Regions from separate parts of the Fructilactobacillus fructivorans genome, predicted to be linked through region 1. Evidence: a T-box and tRNA genes for the amino acid it is inferred to sense, from the RefSeq annotation. Region 1 holds a T-box; the other holds one or more tRNA genes.
What was found. A T-box is a leader RNA that pairs with one kind of tRNA and senses whether it is charged. The one in region 1 lies ahead of asnS (asparagine--tRNA ligase), so its partner is inferred to be a tRNA-Asn.
Positions count from the first base shown of each region.

Region 1 (11,833 bases):
ATAAGTGTGGATAATATTTGGAGGCGTTAGTAATGACTGAAAAATTTTTAATTGGAACTTATACCCAAAAGACAAGTAAGGGTGTTTATCAAATTGAATTAGATACCGATCAAAAACAATTAGAGAACGCCCAGTTGATCGCCAAGATCAGCTGCCCAACCTACGTTGTTGAATCAGATGATCATAAAATTTATGCCATTGATCGAAATCAGGATGAATCTGAAACTCGTGGCGGTTTAGCTGTATTTGATGGAAGTACGATGCCAGCTAAATTGATGCAAGAAGACATTGAAGTGGGTCCTTCTCCAGCTTACATTACCGTCGATGAAGGACGAAAGATGGTTTATACTGCTAACTATCATACTGGTAACGTCATTGCATATCACATTGAAGCCGACGGAACGGTTAAGGAATCCCAACGAATTCATGACGATGGGATGACCGGTCCTCTTCCAGAGCAACAAAGTGGTCCTCATCCACATTATGCTGATCTGACTCCTGATGATCGACTCGTGATTTGTGACTTGGGATTGGACCGGGTCTACCTAGATGATGTTTCTGATGAAGGTGAAATTACCCCAGTTAGTGAAGTTCAACTCTCACCTGGATTTGGACCTCGTCACATTGCCTTTGTTGAGTCAGCGGGTAAGGCATACTTGATTGGAGAATTAAGTAGCAAGATTGCCGTCTTAGATTACAACGAAGAAGCTGGGATCTTTACCGTTCAACAAGTGGTTAAGACCATCCCAAATGATTATAAGGATCAAAATGGTGGAGCTGCTATCCGGGTTTCAAACGATGATAAGTACGTATATGTATCTAATCGAGGCCATGATTCCCTTGCCGTCTTTAAGATTTTAGATGATGGGGATTTGGAACGTATCCAGATTATTTCAACTGAAGGTGAGTTTCCCCGTGATTTTAATTTTAATTCCGATCAATCATTTCTGATTGTGGTTAATCAAAATACTAATAACGCTACTTTATACGAACGTAATCCTGAAACGGGTAAGTTAACGATGGTGCAAAAAGATTTTGCAGTTCCTGAAGGAACCTGCGTGGCACCCCGCAAATAGTTAATTTAGTTAAAAGTTAATGCTATCAGGGCATTAACTTTTTTCATTCCATTAACAAATTGATATAATTGGACTAAACAGGTGGGGTGAGAATTTTGATTAAATTAATTGTGACTGATATGAATAAAACGTTCTTAAACGAAGCTAATCGTTATGACGAGATCAAGTTTGCGAAGACGTTTCAAAAAATGAAACAGCAAAACGTTAATTTCGCTGTTGCTAGTGGTGGTCCAAACGATAAATTACAAAACCTGTTTATTGATTATCAAGATCAGATGGATTTTATTTCGCAAAATGGTTCCGTGATTTACCGTGGGAGTGACCTAGTTCATGCTGAATCATTAAGTGATGACCAAATTAAGCAAACTTTGAAAATGTTGTATGATGATTTTGGCCCTGACATTGTGGGTGTTAATGTTTCAGGACTTAAGCATACTTACGTTGACAAAAAATTACCTGAGAAAATGTATCAGTTAATGAAGCAATACTACAGTAATACTGTTCGTGTCGATGACTTAGCTGATATTTCCAGTGCCAGCACGAATGATCAACTAGTTAAAGTCGGAGTGACCTTCAAACAAGGCGAGAATGTCATGCGGAAAGTCCACGAAATGCGACAAATGCTTCCTAATGGACTAGAAAGTCTAAGCTCAGGATTTAACACAGACTTAATTGGGACTCAGGGAGTTGATAAAGCAACCGGGGTTCGTTATCTGATGAAAAAATATGATGCTAACCCGGAAGAAGTGGTTACCTTTGGTGATAACGAGAATGACCTAGGGATGCTTCGGTTAACGCCCAATAGTTATGCCATGAAAAATGGAATTGCGGAAGCTAAAGATAACGCTGGTCATGTTACTGAGTTTGATAATCGACATGATGGAGTTTTACGGACGATTGATAACATTTTAGATAACCAGTAGTTTAAATTAGTAATATAATGATATTATAAATAAACGTGAGGCGATTAGGATGAACAATGAAGAATTGAATAACATCGTTGAGGGCCGGTTGGATAAATACTTTGAAAAGTATCCCAGTACTCCAAACGTTGAAATGTACAAGATTGAATTAAAACAATCAATTGTTAAAGACGCACTAGCTAAGATTTCAGATGAAGTTACCATTAATGATGCGATCAACCAAGCCTTTTCTGATTTTGGGGATATTGATCACGCCATTAATCAAGTCATTTTTAAAGACCATGGTATTAAAGACTAATTAAGATGAGCCGAGAAGGCTTTTTTTATTGGAATGCATATGATATAATTTTCATATGATGTAAAATACATATGTAGGAGGAACCATGAATAATAAGATTAGTACGAAAAAATTAGCTGAAGTTCACGAGTTATTTAAGTTATTAAGTAATCCAACCCGGATCCAGATGTTGGTATTATTAGAGGATCACCCCATGAATGTTGGTCAAATCAGTGATGAACTTAAAATTGAACAGTCGGCGGCTTCACATCAATTGGCCATGCTCAAAAAGCACCAATTGGTTAGTAATGTCCGGGATGGCAAGTCAATTTACTATGAGCTTGATGATCCACACATTATGGATATCGTAAACGAGGGTCTAGCTCATTCCGATCACGTGGTAAGAGGAGTAAAACATGGAAACTAAAAGGGTGGTTGGATATGGTATTATTGTGGAACTAGTAGCAATTGCTTGGATGATAGTAGAATTCTCGGTTGGATTTAGAGCCGGGATTGATGCTCATTCGGTAGTATTGATCGTGTTTGGTCTTGACAGTTTAATGGAAATTGTGGCTGGAATAGTGTTGTTAGTGCGATTAGGCGTCGAATTTGATGGATCCAAAATGGATATTAATCGGTTAGATCGGATTTCAACCAAAATTGTGAGTATTATTTTATTACTTTTATGTGGCTACATCTTGATTACTTCTGGATACAATTTGTTTCAGCATGAAGGGGCTGATTCCAGTCTGATGGGGATGGTCATTTCAATCATGTCACTAATTATCATGCCATTCATTGCCTATGCCAAATACTGGATTGGAAAAGTGATTGGTTCTGATGCTCTAATTCAGGATGCCATGTGTAGTGTGACCTGTGCCTATCTAGCTGGAACAGTTTTGGTTGGAGTTCTAATTAATTATTTCTTTCATATCTGGTGGATCGATTCAGTCGCCGCAATTCTAATTGTTTTCATTATCGGGAAAGAGGCATTAGAATGTTTTGTAGATGACTAATCTTGACAAGTAATATTATAGAACTATAATAATAATTGTATAAAGTTTAGTTGTACAAAACTGAAAAGACGAGGTGTTAAGTATGAGTGAAAACAATTATCAATTTGATGTATTGTATTTAGGAAGCGGACACGGTGCTTTTAACGGTGCTATTCCACTGGCCTTAAAGGGTAAAAAAGCTGGCATTATTGAAGTTGGCAAAATTGGTGGAACCTGCCCTAACAGAGGTTGTAACGCTAAGATTGCCTTAGACTTCCCAGTTAAGATGAAAAAAGACGTTGATAACTTTCAAGGTCATGGCTTAGATGGTACTCCTAAGATTAATTGGGCAGACAACGTTAAGCATGAAAAAGAAGTTATCAGTCAATTACCTGGTGGAATTGAACAAGGCTTAAAGAGTGTTGGAATTGACGTTATCCATGGATATGGAAAAATTGTTGATGCACATACAATCGAAGTTAATGGTACTAAATATACCGCTGACAAGCTTGTTGTAGCCACTGGTGCTCATTACCACAAGATTGATATTCCTGGTGCTGATTTAGCAAATGATGGAACTGATTTCTTGAACCTCGAAAAACAACCAGACCGCATGACAGTTATCGGTGGTGGATACATTGCGATTGAATTTGCAACCATCGCTGCTAATGCTGGCACTAAAGTTACGATCTTATTGCACCATGACAAAGCTTTAAGAAAGTTCTACCAACCATTTGTTGAAGACTTACTTAAAGATCTTGAAGCTCAAGGTGTTCAAGTTGTTCGTGACGTAAATCCAGAATCAATTGAAAAATCTGGTGACAGCTTTGTTGTTAAGACTAACAAAGATGACTACGATGCTGATTGGATTCTTGATGCAACTGGACGTGATCCAAACGTTGAAGGCTTTGGCCTTAAAGAAGTTGGCGTTGATTACGACAAGAACGGAATCAAAGTTGACGATCACCTTCAAACTTCAGTTGACAGTATCTATGCTGCCGGTGATGTTCTTGACAAGAAGGTTGGTAAGTTAACTCCAACTGCCATCTATGAATCAATGTACTTGACCAAGTTATTTACTGGTGCAACTACTGACCCAATCGAATATCCTGCTGTTCCAAGTGCCGTCTTTGCTTCACCACGAATCGCTGAAATTGGTGTTAGTGTTGATGAAGCTAAAGCTAACCCCGACAAGTATGATGTTAAAGAATCAGATCTCTCGACTGATTGGTTCAGATTTGCTATGCAAGAAAACAAGGGTCAGACCATTGCTGTTACCGATAAGCAAGGTTACCTGGTAGGTGCAACTGAAATCAGTTCTGAAGCTGATAATGTGATTAGCATCTTAGCTCCATTTATTGAGTACCATATCTCACCTGAAAAGATGAGTAACTTGATTCCATTGTTCCCAACCTTGGGTTCTGAAACTTTGAATCATCTATAAAATAAAATACGCAAAATAAAAAGTTCGCCGATTGGCGAACTTTTTTTTGTGTCTAATTATTAATTATTTGAGAAATTCAGGCTTTTTAAAGTCTGGATCAGGGTAGGTGTAGAATCCCTTACCTGATTCTCGACCGATCTTACCTTGGTCAATCATTGTCTTGAATTTTTCGGAGGCCTTCTTAACTTCTGGATTAGTTGACATTTTAGTGATGTCGTACATGGTCTTCATTCCAATGCTATCCATGATAGCGAATGGACCAAGTGGGGCACCGGTTCCGATCATCCATGCTCGGTCAATGGTTTCAGGATCAGAAACGCCGTTGTTCCAGAGAACGAGGGCATCTGACAAGAAGGGTACTAAGAGTGAATTTAAGAGGTAACCCGGTTGTTCCTTGTTGACTAAGATGGGGACCATTCCGATTTCGCGTGAAAATTGTTCCATTTCCTTTGGAAGATCTTTACTAGTCTTTGACTGGGACATGATCTCAGCGGTGTTGTTCTTCCAGATGGAGTTAGCGAAGTGATAACCCAAGTATTTTTCAGGGCGACCAGTTGCATCAGCAAACTCTGATGGGAGTAAGGTCGATGTGTTGGTAACGATGACTGTGTCCGGATCAGCTAAATCACTGAACTTCTTGTAAAAATCATTTTTAACATCTGGGTCTTCAGAAAGAGCTTCGACTACTAAGTCGGCGCCCTTAAGTGCGGCCTTTAAATCAGTGGTGTAATGAAGATGTGCTTCGGCATCTTTAACTTGTTGATCAGTAGCACCAATATCTTTTTTTACGGCTTCTTCCCAACGAGCAACTCGAGCCTTGGCACGATCTAGTGATCCGTCAGAGCGGCCCCAGATAGTAGTATTTTTTCCATGAAAAGCTGACATGAAGGCAATTTGTGATCCTAAAGTTCCTCCACCGACAACTACAACGTTATTGAATGTCATTGTGAATTCCTCCTGTGTTCTTATTTATTGCTTAAATCTATTTTATGCTTATGAAAGCGCTTAATCAACTTTATTTGTTTGCTGGAAACGGTAATGGTTGCACGTCCAGCAAATTTAGTTAAAATATTAACTAAAATCTTAATGGAGGCAAGGAAATGAATAAAGTCAGAAAAGTCACAATCAATGATGTTAATGAACTTCAGAATATTAGTCGTGAGACGTTTGCGGATACATTTGGTGCTGAGAACAAGCCGGAGAATCTGAACCAATATTTGGATAATGCATATGATACCGAAAAATTACAACAAGAGATTGCGAATCCAAATTCCGAATTTTATTTTGCGTACGTTGATGGTCAGCTAGCTGGTTACTTGAAATTAAACGTAGGAAGCGCTCAATCGGAGAAGATGGGTGACGATTACTTGGAAGTTCAACGAATTTATCTGAAAAAGAACTTTAAGCGTCACGGCTTAGGAACGGAATTGATGAACCTAGCCGTTCAAAGAGCACAAGCCTACGGCAAGCCCAAAATTTGGTTGGGTGTATGGGAACACAATGATGGTGGCTTAAAGTTTTACCAAAAAATGGGATTTAAGCAAATTAGTGATCATGTTTTCCAACTTGGCAGAAGTTCACAACGTGATTTGATAATGGAGAAGCCAATTAGTGTTAACATTAAGTAAGTAGTTAACGATTTTAATTGGAAAGTTGGTTCTTTAATTGTTATTTAATGGGATTTTTCTCTTAATTGCTAGTGTGATTGCTGGGACATTGAGCAGTGTAGTTGGAATGGCAAGCGTGATTTTGTATCCGGCCCTTTTGTTTGTAGGGTTGCCACCAATTATGGCTAACGTCACGATTACAGTGGGAATCATTTTTAGTGGAACGAGTGCCGTTCTTTCATCAAAGCGAGAACTAAAGGGACAAGGTTCGGTTACCTTGCACGTCATGGCGTTTGCAGTAATTGGTGCTATTATTGGATCGATTATCTTGTTACATAGTTCCAATAAGAGCTTTCAAGATGTAGCTCCGTTTGTCATTTTACTTTCAGGGGTGTTAATGCTGATTCCAAAGAAGCAGTCCGCTTACGTTCATGAGAGTGTTTCCAAAACTGCTAGTGCGATTGCAGCCATTGCCATTGTAGTGGTCGGAATTTACGTTGGTTATTTTGGTGCTGGCGGTGGAGTTTTAATGGCAGCAATTTTGATTCGAATCATTGATGCTCCTTATGCCATCTGTAATGCGGTCCGAAATGTATCGACATTAACCATGAATGCCGTTTCAGCGCTCATTTTTATTTTCACGACGCCGATTAGTTGGAGTGCCTTGGTTGTTCTTGCCGTTGGTCTGTTCATCGGTGGATATATCGGACCAATCATTGTACGAGTCATCCCATCAGCCATTATGAAATATTCGGTTGCAATTGGTGCCATCATTCTGGCGGCCTTCTTAGCTTATCAGGCCTATTTTTAAAAGTATGAGGAAAACATAATGTTGAAATTAATTTTTTTAGTGGTGGCAGGAGTTATCAGTGGGGTACTAGAAAGTACGGTTGGATTAGCTAGTTTAGTTGCTTATCCAGCAATGTTACTTGCTGGTTTTGCTCCCATTGTAGCGAACGTAACCAACACCGTTGGATTTGCGTTTAGTGATTCTAGTGCCATTTTGGCATCTCAAAAGGAACTAAAAGGACAGAGTAAAATCATCATGAAGGTGATTGTCTTTGCGGGGATCGGAACGATCATTGGTTCCCTCATCCTGCTTAATAGTTCCAACAAAAGTTTTGAAAATGTGGCTCCAATCATCATTATGATTTCAGGAATTTTGATGTTATTGCCAAAAAGTCAACGGCAACTGACTGAGACCCACATGACGTGGTTCGGAAAGATCATCACAGCAATTGCTTTGGTACTGGTTGGGATGTACCTAGGTTACTTCGGAGCTGGTGGTGGAGTGATGCTCATTGCGATTTTACTTCGAGCCGTCAACCAACCATATGCTATCTGTAATGCCATTCGAAACTTTGTTTCGTTAATTTTGAACTGGATTTCAGCTGTGATCTTCATGTTTACGATGCCAATTAACTGGGTGGCTTTAATTGCGATTACAATTGGACTTCTGGTTGGTGGCTACATTGGTCCGTCGATTGTGCGTCATATTCCATCTAAGATTATGAAGTATGGAGTTGGAATTGGTGCGGTAGTATTAGCAATTTGTTTAGGAATTAAAACTTATTAATAGAATAAGGAGAAATGGAAAGTTTGATTTTAAAGTATGTTTTGTTGATTATTGCAGGAATCTTCAGTGGAATTATGGGAACTGCTGTTGGTCTAGCTAGTGTAATTTCTTACCCGTCCATGCTAGCCGCTGGACTGTCTCCCATCGTAGCAAGTGTGACTAACATTGTCGGGTTTGCTTTTAGCAATATGAGTGCGGTAGCATCGTCACAAAGGGAACTTAAGGGCCGGGGAAAGACAATCCTTAAAGTAGTTATCTTTGCTGGACTTGGATCAGCGATTGGGTCGCTAATTCTACTCAAGAGTTCCAATAAAAGTTTTGCTGACATTGCTCCCGTGGTTATCATGCTTTCGGGACTATTAATTATGTGGCCCAAGAGTAAGAAACAGCAGACGGAAACTCACCTTAGTCTGTGGGGGAAGGCACTAACAGCAATTGCATTAACGGTAGTAGGAATGTATTTAGGCTACTTTGGAGCTGGTGGTGGTATCCTCATCATGGCTATTTTACTTCGAGCTCTTAACGAATCATATGCGGTTGATAATGCAATTCGAAATGTGATGTCCTTGGTCATGAATTGGATTTCAGCTATTATCTTTATTTTTACGATTCAAATTAACTGGCCCGTTTTAATTACTTTAACCATTGGACTAATCATTGGTGGCTACATTGGACCAGCAATTGTACGTCACATTCCATCTAATATTATGAAGTATGGTGTCGGAATTTTAGCCATTTTACTAGCTATTTATCTTGGCATTAAAACCTATTAATGATGTTGCAACGAGTCCTTGGTTATGGTATTTTTAAAGCAGATAAAATACGACGATAAAGAGGACGAGTACCATTAATTACTTTTTCAGCGAGTCGAAGATAGTGGGAGTTCGGTAAAGGATTAATGTGAAAAACACCTTGAGTTTTCAGTTTGAACTAAGTAGGACTGACGGTTACAATCCGTTATCATTGTTCGAGTTGGTTTATGTAATATAAACAAGATGGGTGGTACCGCGATGACTTCGTCCCTTTGTGAGATGAAGTCTTTTTTTATTGTTTAAAGAAGGGTGATAAGAATGAAAAACGTGTTAGCAAAAGATCTTTATACTAAGAAACGGGACTTTGGAGACGAATCAGTTGTCCTAACGGGATGGATTCGGACCATTCGTAATTCTAAAAAAATTGCCTTTATTGAGGTAAATGATGGATCGTATATCAAAAACGTTCAGGTGATTGTCAAAAGTGATCTGGATAACTTTGATGACGTAATTAAGCTTCCAATTAGTTCAACTTTAAAGGTAACTGGAAAACTAATTGAGACCCCAGATGCACAACAACCATTTGAGATTCATGCCGAAAAGGTTGATATCGAAGGGGTGTCTGACTTAGATTACCCACTGCAAAAGAAGAAGCAATCCCTTGAATATCTTCGTTCTATTGCTCACTTACGTCCCAGAACCAACACGTTCTATGCCGTATTCAAGATTCGTTCACTAGCAGCTTTTGCTATTCATCAATATCTGCAAAACCGTGGCTTTGTGTATGTAAACACACCAATTGTCACTAGTAGTGATACTGAGGGTGCTGGTGAGATGTTTCAGATCACTAGTTTAGATCAGAATGACCTCCCGAAGGATGCAAATGGTAAGGTTGATTATTCAAAAGACTTTTTTGGTCAAGAAACCAATTTGACCGTTAGTGGACAGCTTCCGGTTGAGGCATTTGCGTTGGCCTTCCGAAATGTTTACACCTTTGGTCCTACCTTTAGGGCTGAGAACTCACACACTAAGCGTCATGCTGCGGAGTTTTGGATGATTGAACCTGAAATGGCATTTGCCGACCTAGATGACATTATTGCCACTTCTGAAGACATGTTGAAGTATGTAATTAATTATTTGTTGAAAAATGCGTCAGAAGATCTGCAGTTTTTAAATGATAATGTTGATGACAATTTAATCAAATTGCTTCAAACCACTGTCAATGAAAAGTTTGCTCGTATTACCTATACGGAAGCCATTGATCTCCTTGAAAAGGCTGACGTTGACTTTAAATATCCAGTTAAATGGGGAATTGATTTAAAGGCCGAGCATGAACGTTACCTTTCAGAAAAAGTCTTTGGTAATCCAGTCTTTGTTACCGACTATCCACGTAACATTAAGGCCTTCTACATGCGAGATAATGATGATGGAAAGACCGTTGCCGCTTCCGATCTCTTGGTTCCACGAATTGGGGAATTGATTGGTGGAAGTCAACGGGAAGAACGTGAGAAAGAGTTGGCTGATAAGATGGATGAGTTCCACTTGTCAAGGGACGAATATGAATGGTACTTAGAGCTTAGAAAGTATGGCGGTACCAAACATTCTGGTTTTGGAATTGGGTTTGAACGTTTACTGATGTATGTGACCGGAATGGATAATATTCGGGACGTTATTCCTTATCCAAGAACGCAAGGTAGCATTAAATTTTAGATTTACATTAATCCACGAGAAATCGTGGACTTTTTTTGTGACAATTTGTAACAATTCAAATCAAAAAATGATAATCTATAACTAGCTATTAAATTAGCACAAATCGAAAAGGGAGCGCTTTATATGGCAAAAAGTAATGGACTTAGTAGATTAGAAAGATTTTGGTTTATCACCATTATGTTAATTGGAACTTTCACAATGTCAATCAGCCAATCATCGTTATCAACGGCTTATCCGACATTAATGAATTATTTCAATATTTCAGCATCATCGGTTCAATGGTTAACGACTGGTTTTATGATTATCATGTGTATTATGATGCCTATCAGTCCTTGGTTATTGAATAACATGAGTTTTAAGAAACTCTTTATGGGCGTGTTGCTGATGTTTGATTTGGGAACTTTAATCATTTTAATCAGTAATAGCTTCGCGTGGGTGCTTTTTGGAAGAGCACTAGAAGCCATCGCAGTTGGTATTTTGTTTCCATCGTATCAAACGGTCTTGCTTAATATCACCCCAGAGGATGATCGGGGAACGATCATGGGAGTTGCTGGACTGGTTATGGGTTCAGCACTTGCTTGTGGACCAATCATCTCTGGAATCGTTTTAAGATTTACAACTTGGCGGGGTTTGTTTGACGTCTTTATTGTCATCATTACCGCGGTTTTCTTGATTTCTTTCTTTGTTATGAAAGATGTAATGCCAAGGATTAAGTCCAAATTGGATTGGATTTCAATCATTTATTCATTTGGTTTGATTGGAATTTTGTATGTAATTAGTGAAATTGCTAAACCGAACAACAACTACGGATTATTACTACTGATTCTAGCCATCAGCATCATCTTAATTGCATTGTTTGTCGTTCGTCAGTTTAGAATCAGTAATCCATTGTTAAACTTAAACGTTTTAAAGACCTTTAACTATGATTTGGCGGTTCTTCTGACGGGTTTCTCTTACATTTCATTAATTGTGGTTACGATTATTTTTCCACTGTATTACCAGCAAGTACTTAATGTGTCACCGTTTATTTCCGGGATGGCATTAGTTCCTGGAGCTGTTTTCCTAAGTATCTTGAACCCAATTACAGGTACCATTGTTGATAAAATTGGATTTAAGCCAGTTATGTTAACAGGAATGATTATGATTGTGCTTGGCTGGGCGGTCTTAGCCTTCTTCCCAATCTACAACATTTGGGCAATGATGATTATTGCCATGTTGATTGAAGGTGGCAATGCCTTTGTTATGATGCCTGCTGTTACTCTAGGTGCTGATTCACTTCCAGAAGATTTGATTTCTTACGGAACGGCCCTAATCACTACGGTTAGACAAGTGCTTGGATCAACCGGAGTAGCGGTTGCTACGATTGTATTAGTTAGAGCCACTGGTTTCTTCAAACTCAGCATGCCGGCAATGCCAGCACAAGTTAATGGATTTCACATTGTTTACTGGGTCTTCTTAGTAATTGCGGTAGTT
Region 1 is NZ_JOJZ01000019.1:97,616-109,448, reverse strand. Features, by position in the region: gene LfDm3_RS04295 (lactonase family protein) at 33-1,076, shown strand; gene LfDm3_RS04290 (HAD-IIB family hydrolase) at 1,172-1,999, shown strand; gene LfDm3_RS04285 (hypothetical protein) at 2,049-2,297, shown strand; gene LfDm3_RS04280 (ArsR/SmtB family transcription factor) at 2,383-2,703, shown strand; gene LfDm3_RS04275 (cation transporter) at 2,693-3,292, shown strand; gene LfDm3_RS04270 (dihydrolipoyl dehydrogenase family protein) at 3,375-4,715, shown strand; gene LfDm3_RS04265 (3-hydroxyacyl-CoA dehydrogenase) at 4,779-5,660, opposite strand; gene LfDm3_RS04260 (GNAT family N-acetyltransferase) at 5,816-6,343, shown strand; gene LfDm3_RS04255 (sulfite exporter TauE/SafE family protein) at 6,381-7,133, shown strand; gene LfDm3_RS04250 (sulfite exporter TauE/SafE family protein) at 7,152-7,898, shown strand; gene LfDm3_RS04245 (sulfite exporter TauE/SafE family protein) at 7,913-8,671, shown strand; T-box leader at 8,718-8,925, shown strand; gene asnS (asparagine--tRNA ligase) at 8,969-10,360, shown strand; gene LfDm3_RS04235 (DHA2 family efflux MFS transporter permease subunit) at 10,484-11,833, shown strand, end outside.

Region 2 (11,833 bases), on a different contig from region 1:
TCTGAACGTTCAGAGTGGCATTATAAGCATGGGTCAAATAATGATACCCAGATAGCGTTGCTTTGGAAATGGTACTTGCAGCATGCTTAACCGTTGGTTGTTCACTGAAGTCGTCGATTCCATTAACAATTGGATCACTGATGTGCTTGTTCCAGTAAGCGATTAATGGACCAGCAAAGAATGCCACGATAATTGATGCAAATCCAACGGGACCACCTGCAAGGACAGCGGCAATTAAGAATAAGATATCTTGAATTACACGAGCGGTCTTATACTTAATGTGGAGTCGTGATGAAACAATTGGAGCAATCGCATCGTACGGTGCAACCCCTAGGTTAGGTGCCATGTAGATGGAACTACCAGCGGTAAATAGAATTAATCCAAGGAAAGCATTAGCAACGATTACGAAGAAATTAATGCCTTCTGGGAAAATCTGTTGATAAAATTGGGTGAAGATTTGAATCTCGAATCCAACTAAGACCATGTTCATGATGGTTCCAATTCCGATCATGTGACGGTCAAGGAATAGGACAAACACGAAAATTACTAAGTTGGCTAGTAATTGATACAAACCAAGTGACATATGTAGGTGGTTTGACATCCCAATATTAACGGCCGTAAATGGATCAAGTCCTAAAATTTTACTTGATCGAAGTAGGGTAGCACCAAGCGATAACATGGTGATCCCAACAAATGACATTAAAACTTTAAGTAATATGTTAAATGTCTTACCGTACCACGTCATTTTTGGTGCGGCGGAATTAGCTGACGGATTAGAATTACTCATTGAATTAGACTTCCTTCTTAAAATTGTTATTAATATTATAACTTATTGATGAAACAATTGTAAGGGTAACGACTGCCAGGAAGCCATTTTACGTGGTGAAATTTGCGATAGATGACTAATTTCCAATTATGTATTATAATGCTTGGTAACTTAAACTAATCATTTAAGTTGATTTTGTAAATCGGAGGGATTGCTTATGAATATTAAAGTATTAAACAAGCAAAGCGCTCAGCCAGTTAAAGAATGGCAACAGCGCGAAAATAACCTTTTTCGAGTTCATCAATTAATGCATAATAAAAAACTTCAGTTGAGTAAATCAGCGCAGGCGATGATTTCGCCCGTCTTAAAACCGTTAACTTAGAGAATCTTAATAATTTAATTGCAAGACATCACGATTTCAACTAAAATGCATTTGTCTAGGAAGTGAGTATAATGGCTGATTCAGATTTGAAACAACAAGTCGAAGATTTAACGGCTCGTAATAAAGAGCTTCACAGTAAGATTCAAGCTTTGACGAATGATACTGACATTTCTGATAAGAGCACTAATGAGTTGAAATCCCAAGTAATCCAATTTCAAGACGAACTAAAAAACGCTCAAGATCGGGCGACTCAGTATGAAGATAAATATAATAAAATGAGTACTGAATACATGGAATTATCCAATCAGTACCGTGAATTGCAGACGCAACTTGATTCATTAAAAAATAAATAAGTGTGAGGAAGTTTTCTTCACGCTTATTTATTTATTGTGACAAGCTTTAAAATGTTAATAGTGAATGGTGAAATTATGTCAAAAAAAGAAACAGCCAAAAAAAGAATAATTGATGGGATGTTTGAGATGCTTCAGACCAAGTCCTATCAAGAGATTACGGTCAAGGACGTCTCCAAACACGTTGGGGTTTCCCGTATGACATTTTATCGTAACTTTCACACCAAGGAAGATGTCATCGTAGGTCAATTTCAAGAAACCTTTACCACCTTTATTAATCGGCTCCTAGCTCAAAAGATCTCTAATTTTAATGGGCTAGCAACGACCTTTTTTACGATTATTAAGGAAAATAAGCCAATGATGGATGCCATCGTTGATAATGACTTGTCTTATTTACTGTTGAAGGTCTTGAAAAAATACATTACCAATCTGGTTGACGATGACATTCTAGAATTACGTGCTAATTCGTCAAAGATGTTAATTGCGATGATATCTGGTGGTTTAACGGAAGTGCTATTAACGTGGATCGAAGATGGGATGGAAGAACCCGTTGAGGAGCTGGTCATCTTTGCGTCGAAGTATTTGAACTTCAAGGTTAATTAAGCTTCATTAATGTTTTAATTTAAAAATATGTATAAAAAAAGAGCTCAGCGCTTGCTGAGTTCTTTTTGTTTGGCTAAAATTAGTCCATTGGAGTAACGTTAGCAGCTTGGGGACCACGGTCTCCTTCTTCAACGTCCAAAGTAACCTTTTCGCCTTCGTCAAGGGTCTTGAAACCATCCTTGTTGATAGCTGAATAATGTACGAATACATCACCATCATCAGTAGTAATAAAACCATAACCCTTGTCAGCATTAAACCATTTAACAGTACCTTGTTTCATAATATGAAACCTCCTAGCGCATAGCGCAATAAATTTTTCAGTGTTGCTTAGTTTGAATCTTAAAAGGAAGTCATTTCATAATAATACAAAACAAGAAACCTTAGAAACTCGAAACCATTCACACATCTATTTAAATATAACATAAATCCGTGGGATGTCAATATGATAGACTTAGATTAATCAATTAAAAGAAGATGAAGATATGAAAACACTAATAGTCGTTTCACACCCTGAATTTCAGGACTCCATTACCCAAGCATTCTTAAAAACAAGTCAAGCAGGACTAGATGACGTCACGTGGCATTGTTTAGACGAAATCTATGGAAGTGATCCGATTGACATTCAAGCTGAACGAGAACTCTTAAATGGGGCTGATCGCATTATTTTTCAATTTCCACTTTATTGGTACAGCGCTCCAGCTTCCCTTAAAATTTGGGAAGATGATGTTTTGAGTCGAGCGTATACCTATGCAAGCGAAGAGGGGCACTTGAAGGATAAAGAACTGGGAATCGTTACGAGCGTTGGTTATCCCAAGTCGGCGTTTGCCGCAGGTGCCAGCCAATCGTTCAGTATTTCCCAGATTATGATTCCATACGAAGCCCTGGCGAAACAGGCGGGAATGAAGTTTATGAAACCACTTGTAATTGCGCAGTTCGGCTATTCAACTGATGAAGAAAAATCTCAACTGTTGGTCGATTACCAAATGTATCTGACCGCCAAGTATCCCTTTAGTTTTAACGAGCGTGAGACTTGGATGATTCAGCAGCTGAAGAAGTTGGCAAGTGGCAATATGAAGAATCATCAACAAGAACTTGATTTAATTATTCAAGAGCTTGAGACAGGTCAAGACGACTTAAACGACTTAAAGGAACAGATTAATTTAATTCGAAATAAGGAGGAAGATTAAAATGAGTGACAATGAAGAGTGGACTATCAATCAGATCGATGAATTGATAAAGAGTCAAACATCATTTCTTAATCGATCCTTACTCGAGGGATGTGAACGGTTGGTAAAAGAACAGGCTAAAAGAAATGATCAGGCTGAAAATGAAATTGATGGGCGGAGTTGGAGCCCAGAGAAATGGTAGGATTTTTACTGAAATTGAGAGATAAATGTTGACAAATCGGTTTTAAATAATATTATTGGATTAATTTAGTTTGATGAAACGTCCTGATAGCTTTAAGTTTTGAGGTTATGAGGACGTTTTTTACTAATCAGACCAAATAATCTAATCGAAGAGAGTGATTTTGTGGAAGTTCAATTAAAACGAGTTACCAATAACCCAGTCAACGTTAAGATACTGCAAAAAATCATCCATCAAACTTTTATTAATACCTATCAAAAAGATACTGCAAAATCAGAGCTTCAGACGTATCTGGATCGGGAGTACAATGTGAGCCAGATTCAAAAACAGTTAGATGATCCGAATTGTCAATTTTACGTCTGTATCGTTGATCGACAGGTTGCTAGTTACATGAAATTGAATTTAGGTAATAAACAAACGGAAGCTTTTCCAACCGCAAGTGTCGAAGTTGAAAAATTGTACATTTACCCGGAATTCAAACGGCTTGGACTAGGAACTAAGTTTCTAAAGAAAGCTGAAAGGGTCGCAAAGCAGGCGGAAGCTAAAATGCTCTGGATCGGTGTCTGGGAAGAAAATGAAAAGGCAATTAAGTTTTATCGGAAACTGGGCTTTAAATATTTAAAAACCCATGAATTTAGACTTGGGAGTGAGATTCAACGTGATTTGATTCTAGCAAAGCGGATTCAATAAGATTTAAAATGTAATTTTTAAATAGAACGGGTGACAAACATGCAAAAAGCAGACAAACTGAACATTTTAAGGGATTTAGTCGAAATTAACACCGTTAATTAACACCGTTAATGGTAATGAAGTTAAGGCTGCCGAGTATCTCCAATCACTTTTGAAGCGGTATGGAATTGACGGTCAATTAATCGACCTTGGAAACCATCAAGCTAATTTAGTGGTGGAATACGGAAACGGACAAAAACCAGTTTTAGCGGTAAGTGGACACATGGATACGGTGGCCGTGAATGAAGAAATGTGGAACACCAATCCGTTTGAAATTGTAATTAAGGACGATGTCATGACGGGAAGCGGGGTAACCGACATGAAAGGTGGTCTGGCTGCCATCGTGATTGCCCTAATTGAAATAAAAGAAGCAGACGTTAAGATTGACGGAACAATCCGGATCCTGATTACAGCTGGTGAAGAAGTGGGAATGAATGGCTCACATAGTCTTCAATCACAAGGGTACATGGATGATGTAGATGCTTTGTTAATTACTGAACCAACTGGTTATCGGATTGTGCGTGCCAATAAGGGTGAAGTTGATTTCTTGGTTACTTCAACTGGGAAAGAGGCACATAGTTCACGACCTAACTTAGGGATTAATGCGATCCAAAACCTGATGGATGTTCTAGAGGAAGTGAAGCAAGTCATTTCTACGAGAGCTGAGCAAAATGCCAGTGAGGTTTTGGGACAAACCACCTATACTGTTGATGTATTTAACGGAGGAATTCAAATTAATGCCATCCCAGGCTCTGCTAAAGCGGCGATTAATACTCGGATTGTGCCAAACTATGATAATCAGCAGGTCATCGATGACTTTAACCAGATAGTTGATGATTTTAACCAAACCCATGACGGGGAAATTAATCTCGAGATTTTGATGAATATTGCGCCAGTGGTTGCGAAACCAGATTCTAAGTTGATTAAGGAACTTTTAGCTATTGCAACTCCATACATGAAGAAGATGAAGTACAGTTCTGATGAAGTCAAGATGGGCCAAGAGATGATGGTTAAGCAGGGATTTAATCCCTTTGCAACGGATCAGATTACGGTAATGAGTGCAGCAGGTGGAACCGACGCCTCTGAGCTTTTATCCCAAAAATTAAACGGTGCTAATTATGCTGTGTTTGGCCCAGGGAATCCAATGAAGATGCACCAAAATAATGAATCAGCGTCCCTACAAATGTGGTTAGACTTCATTGAAATTTATAAGAAACTTTTTAGTCAGTACTTTGTTAATTAGATAAAAAAATCGTCTTGAAGGTTGACCTTCAAGACGATTTTTATTTAATTAAGCTTTATTTTCTGATCCAAAGACCTTAATTCGATCAAGGCACATCTCTTTAAGTGCGTTTGTTCCAGCCTTTAAGAAAATCCGTGGATCATAGTTTTTACCCTCAAGATCTTTATCAGAGTGAACGTAGTCTCGCATGGCCTGATGAAAGGCTAGTTGACCCTCCGTGTTGACGTTGATCTTGGAAATTCCAAGTTGGATTGCTTTTCTGATTTGATCATCAGGAATACCGGAACCACCGTGTAGGACCAACGGTAACTGTTTACCGGTTTGGTTATAGATGGCTTGATCAATTTTTTTTAGGTGATCAAAGTTTAAGCCCTTCCAGTCCTTAGGATATTTTCCGTGAATGTTACCGATTCCGACTGCTAGCATGTCGACTCCAGTCTCAGCCATTTTAACGGCTGAGTCGACGGGGGCAATTTCACCGTCAGCAATCACACCATCTTCTTCACCACCAATGGTGCCAACTTCAGCTTCGACACTAACATCCTCAGCGTGGGCTAATTTAACAAGTGTTTTGGTCTTGTCGAGGTTCTCGTCCAAGGGAAGAGCAGAGCCATCAAACATGATGGAAGTGAACTTAATTCCCAAAGTCTTAATGGCGTCGTAAAAGGTACCATGGTCAAGATGAATTGAAACAGGGACGGTGATGTTTAAGGCGTGGTACATGTCCACAATCAAGTCATAAACTAATCGGAAACTCCCCATGTAGTTAGCGGCTCCAGAAGTCGCTTGGATAATTACAGGTGACTTGGCTTCTTCGGCTGCTTCAAGAATGGCTCTAGCCCATTCCAAGTTATTAACGTTGAATGCTGGAACGGCGTAGTGTTCTTTTCGGGCCTTATCTAACATTTCAGTACTGTTTGTAATCATTTTCTTCTCCTTTATTCCCAATTTTCCTTTTTAAACGTACTTACATTCCCGTGAATGACGTACTTGGGATTCTGATTAGATTTTTTTACGGCAGTTTTTATGTCACTTGTTTGTTGACTGTTTTGGGCAATGTCAATTAAGAAAGGAACTAGATCATCCTTCCAAGTGAGACGTTTGTCGAATCCATACTGAATCCAGACGCTATTAGTCTTGGGATCATTCCACGAACTTGCCCCATGATAAGGACGATCATCGATCAAAATTCCACCAACATAGTGAACTAATCCCTTATCGTGGGTCATTGTTATTTTTTTATAAAATGGACTGTTTTTCTCAGCTCCAAAAAAATGCTGAATCCACGCTACTTTATCCTGCCAGGCACTTGGATTACTCCAGGGAGCAGTGGTCAAGATGTATAGATCATAGTAGTCAGCTAATTTATTGACACTTTCGATGGCATCTTCAGTTGGATCTAAGTCCCGAAAAATTCCAGGGATCCGATCTGGTCGTGCTCCCGTTGGGAGTGATTTTGCTCTTTGATTAAGGACCGGAATGGTGTTAACCAACACGTTGTCCATGTCGAGAAATAATTTGATGGATTCTTTTTTATTGTTTGACTGCATGTCGAAACTGATTCTCCTATACTAATAAGGTAAAATAAATGAACTTATAATAATGTTTAAAACATATCTTTTACCATTATAGTCAATTATCTTGCCCAGTGGTTAATTGGACCATACTTGTGGCCAACCTGGATTTCATCTTCGATTGCACCGTCAACGTACTGCTTGGCAATCTTAATGGAATCGGCAACGGTGTGACCCTTAGCTAGTTCAGCGGTGATTCCAGCTGAAAGGGTATCACCAGTTCCGTTTTTACGATCGGTAGTGAAGTAAGGGCCATTTAAGTTAAAGTGCTGACCATCTTCTAACAAAACGTAGTCAGAAACCTTTGTTTGACTAGGATCGTCATGGCGACCCTTCACAATGACGTTGCTAGCGCCCATGTCTTGCATGGCTTTAGCTGATTTAGCCATGAAATCAGGATCATCAACATCGAGTCCAGTAAGCTTTTGTGCTTCAAAGAAGTTGGGTGTTAAAACGGTTGCCATCGGTACTAATTCATTTTTCATGGCATCGAAAGCGTCTTCTTCAAGCAACATGGTTCCAAACTTGGTAGTAATTACTGGATCAACCACTAGTGGACCAAAGTCGTATAGCTGATAGTCTTTTACCACCGTATTGATAATGTTGGCATCAGAGAGCATCCCAGTCTTAGCGGCTAAGATATGAAAGTCATCACCTAGATCTTTGAATTCTTGATCAATAAAACTAGTTGGCATGTTGACACTATCATGAATTCCATAGGAGTTCCCTGACACACATGCTGTAATAATTGAAGCACCGTACACACGACGAGCAAAGAAAGTTTCTAAGTCTGCCTGAATTCCAGCGCTGCCATCACTATCACTGCCGGCAATTGTTACTGCTTGCGGATAATCTTTAGTCATTTTTGAGTCCCCATTTCCACTTTAATTTGATTTTTACCTGTTCCATGTATTATAATACTAAGAGCTGATGTATTTAAGAGTTTAGACTTAATTGGAAGGAGTTTTTCATCATGAGAATTTGTCATCCAAATGGTGTCCAAGGTCGTCGTCCGATCGACACTAAAAAACGTAAAGCAAAACAAAAAGAAGTAGCAGATTTACAAAAATTTTTGAAGCAAAAACCTGCTAAATAATTTAACTAATTAACTTTTACTAGACATCTGATGGTCGGTTTTCCGATCGTTAGGGTCTATTTTTTTACGAACATTTTCTTTGATAACTATTGCACAAGATGTGATAATGAGGGTGAAAAATAGAAGGAACGGGATGATACCAATGGGCGCGAGTAACGGTTAGCTCAAAGTTATTTTCATGAATCAACGATTATGTAGAGGAGACTTAAAATTATGACTGACGTAAGTATTCCAAACTATGATAAAAATAATATGCCAAAGACCACGAAGAGTGCGGTCTTAGAGAAAGTGTTCGACATTGACATGAAGGACACCAAACTAAAAGAAATGGGTCCAACTGACGTTTTGATTAAAGTGGTAGCGGTTGGAATTTGTGGTTCCGATGTTCATTACTATGACCAGGGTCATATTGGTAACTTTGTGGTTAAGAAACCACTGATTTTGGGCCATGAGAGTTCCGGTGTTATTGTTGCTGTTGGCGATAAAGTTACTAAGTTCAAACGTGGTGATCGGGTTGCCATGGAACCTGGTGTTCCATGCGGTCACTGTGAAGCTTGTCGAACTGGTCACTACAACCTTTGCCCGAACATGCAGTTTATGGCAACGCCACCCGTTAATGGTGATTTAACTCAATTTATCGTTTATCCTCAAGACTTTGTTTACCCAATTCCTGAAAATGTCTCATATGAAGAAGCTACTTTGAACGAACCATTGTCAGTTGGTGTTCATGCTACGCAAAAATTAGGTGTAGATGTTGGTTCATCAGTTCTGATTTCCGGAATGGGTCCCATTGGTTTACTGGCAATTCTGGCCGCTAAAGCCCATGGAGCTGATCAGATCATTGTTAGTGATGCTGAGCAATCACGATTGGACGTTGCAAAAAAGTTAGGAGCCACTAACGCGGTTAACATTAAGAATGCTGATGTTCTTGATACCGTTAAAACCCTTACCAACGGGGTTGGAGTTGACTATGCCATTGAAGCTTCTGGAACGGTTCCTGGTGAACAAACTTCCCTGCATGCCCTAAAACGGGGCGGAAAGGTTGCTTACATTGGAGTTCCAACGACTGACCAAACTCCACTGGACGTTCCGTTTATGACCGATCATGAAACTACGATCATGGGGATCTTTAGATACTGTAATAATTATCAAACTGGTTTGAAGATTTTAGCTAAGAATACAAAACTGGTTGATAATTTGTTAACTAACTTCTATCCATTGGATCAAACTAAGGCAGCACTTGAAAAGTCCAGAACCGATAAAAGTAATTCAATTAAGGTCATTATTTATCCAAATGAACAACTGAGAAAATAGCGCCATAAGTGGATTCTGCAATGGGTAATTGCAGAGTCCACTTTTTTTGCAAAATAATTTGCTAAATTAGTAGACAAACTATTAAGACCTGTGTATACTTGTGAACAACAAATTAAGTATTTCATTATTGCTGTGTAGTTCAGTTGGTAGAAACGCTTCACTGTTAATGAAGATGTCGCTGGTTCGAGCCCAGCCACAGCAGCTATTTAAAAACCACAATTAGGATTGTGGTTTTTAAATTAATGCTTCTTACCTTTTTTAGCTTTTTTAGGTTTACGCTTTTTAGGTTTTGACATTTGTCTCAGTTGATCTTTCATGCCTTCAATTTCTTTTGCATGCTCCTGTTTCCATTCTTTGAATGATGATCCTGAATCAGAATCGGCGGGTTTAAGACCGGTATCTAACCAGAATAATGCTTCTGATAGACTAGGGAAATTGTGCAACCAAAGCGTTTGACCATTCTCAGAATCGAAAGCAACGTATGAGCGAGAGCGCCGCTTTAAGAAGGTATGCTTTCTAATCTTGAACGCTTCTCTTTTTCTAGTTAAAAAGTAATCTGGTAAAATGTATTTACCGGGAGTCATTAACTTTGGAAAACGTTCATTCTTTTGAGCATGACGGTCTTTGAGCATTGCTAACGCTTGATCAACTGTAATTAATTTTGCAGCTATATCGGCCATTGTATGAATCCCCTCCTACATATTATTTTCGCATAAATATTACAAAATGCAAAATGATATGACTAAATGTAAGAATTAATTAAGAATTTGAATGGAGTAAAAATGGGAAAGACAAAGAAGTATTACGCAGTCAGACGAGGGCGTCATCCTGGAATTTACCCGACCTGGGATTTGGCCAAAGCTCAAATCGACGGATATTCAGGGGCGCAGTATAAAAGCTTTCAAACCAAAAGGGAAGCAAGTGCGTACTTGTATAATGAACAAGCACCAATCACAGAAACAGAGGGGAGTCACACCCAACGTCCTGAGATTATTGTCTTTACCGATGGTGGGTCACGAAATCATGGTAATGTCGCTGGTGGTCACGTTAAGTCCAACGATAAAGCAGCCTGGGCGTACCTCATTGACGCTCCAACGGGTCAACACGTTGACTCTGGTGGGGAATATGGGGTCACTAACAATCGGATGGAAATCATGGCACTCGTGAGGGCCCTTCAGTGGCTATCTGAGCACCAACTAAATCATGCTGGCATTGGTGTAGTCAGTGATTCCAGATACGTTTTAAACGCAATTACAAAGCATTGGATTGATGGCTGGAAAAAGCGAGGCTGGAAACGCAGTGGTGGTGAACTGAAAAATAAGGAGCTTTGGCAACAGCTTGACGAACTTTTACATCAGTTTTCCAACATCCAGTTTGGTTGGACGAAGGGTCACGCCACTAACAAGGGAAACGTCTTTGTTGACGAGAAATTGAATCAGACTATGGACAAAATGTAAATTTGCTTAATAATAAAGATGAAACCCCAAAGGAGTGATTCAATGACAAGTGAGAGAGAAAAGATGACAAATGGTGAACCGTACAATCAGTTTGATAAGGAATTGATTAGTCGGCGAATTTTATGTCGAAAGCAGTTACAGGAGGCTAATGATACCCCTGATAACGAGAAACGAAACGGATTAATCCAGGACTTATTGGCTAAGAGTGGCCCGAAGTTCTTTGTTGAAACTGGAATTGAGTTTGATTATGGTTTTAACATTTATATTGGTGATAATTTTTACGCTAATTATGGGTTAACCCTTTTGGACACCGCTCCAATTACGTTTGGTAAAAACTGTTACATAGGTCCTAATTGTGGACTATATACCAACGTTCATCCCCTAAATGCAAAGGAACGGGTGGCAGACGTTGAAATGGCTGCCCCAATTACCATCGGTGATAATGCTTGGTTTGGTGGTCATGTCACAATTGTTCCGGGGGTGACCCTCGGAAATAATGTGGTCGTAGGAGCTGGATCCGTTGTCACCAAGTCATTTGGCGACGATGTGGTCCTGGTAGGTAATCCTGCAAAAGTATTAAAAAAGATTGATAATAATTAACGAATTTTACTTATTATCTTAGTTGTGTATAATGATAATGAAAGATAAGTAATTATCATTTGTGTGACCGTTACAACGCTATGCAAGTGTCTCTATGAGCACCATGCATAGCGTTTTTTATTGTGAAAAAGTATTTGGAGGGATTTCTTTATTTTTAAAAAATTTAATATTGATAAATTCGTCTTTATTCCCACGCTGTTAATCTTTGGAGTGGGATCGATCATTTTGATCGTTGGTGGTTCAAAATTACAGGGGATTTTAGCTCTGGCTTTAAATTGGATTACTAATCAAATGGGTTGGGCCTACATGGTTGTTTACATAATTAATTTCTTATTTTTTATGTGGCTAATCTTT
Region 2 is NZ_JOJZ01000013.1:8,109-19,941, forward strand. Features, by position in the region: gene LfDm3_RS03015 (YczE/YyaS/YitT family protein) at 1-787, opposite strand, end outside; gene LfDm3_RS06835 (hypothetical protein) at 984-1,148, shown strand; gene LfDm3_RS03020 (hypothetical protein) at 1,220-1,501, shown strand; gene LfDm3_RS03025 (TetR/AcrR family transcriptional regulator) at 1,577-2,101, shown strand; gene LfDm3_RS03030 (cold-shock protein) at 2,181-2,381, opposite strand; gene LfDm3_RS03035 (NAD(P)H-dependent oxidoreductase) at 2,584-3,288, shown strand; gene LfDm3_RS03040 (hypothetical protein) at 3,290-3,469, shown strand; gene LfDm3_RS03045 (GNAT family N-acetyltransferase) at 3,632-4,156, shown strand; gene LfDm3_RS03050 (ArgE/DapE family deacylase) at 4,308-5,438, shown strand; gene fba (class II fructose-1,6-bisphosphate aldolase) at 5,487-6,365, opposite strand; gene LfDm3_RS03060 (5' nucleotidase, NT5C type) at 6,377-6,988, opposite strand; gene thiD (bifunctional hydroxymethylpyrimidine kinase/phosphomethylpyrimidine kinase) at 7,075-7,875, opposite strand; gene LfDm3_RS06970 (hypothetical protein) at 7,986-8,108, shown strand; gene LfDm3_RS03070 (NAD(P)-dependent alcohol dehydrogenase) at 8,322-9,422, shown strand; tRNA gene LfDm3_RS03075 (tRNA-Asn) at 9,551-9,624, shown strand; gene LfDm3_RS03080 (hypothetical protein) at 9,662-10,102, opposite strand; gene LfDm3_RS03085 (ribonuclease H family protein) at 10,205-10,879, shown strand; gene LfDm3_RS03090 (sugar O-acetyltransferase) at 10,922-11,479, shown strand; gene LfDm3_RS03095 (BCCT family transporter) at 11,666-11,833, shown strand, end outside.
Region 2: it encodes a tRNA-Asn, which carries the amino acid that the T-box ahead of asnS (asparagine--tRNA ligase) is inferred to sense. The anticodon was not compared.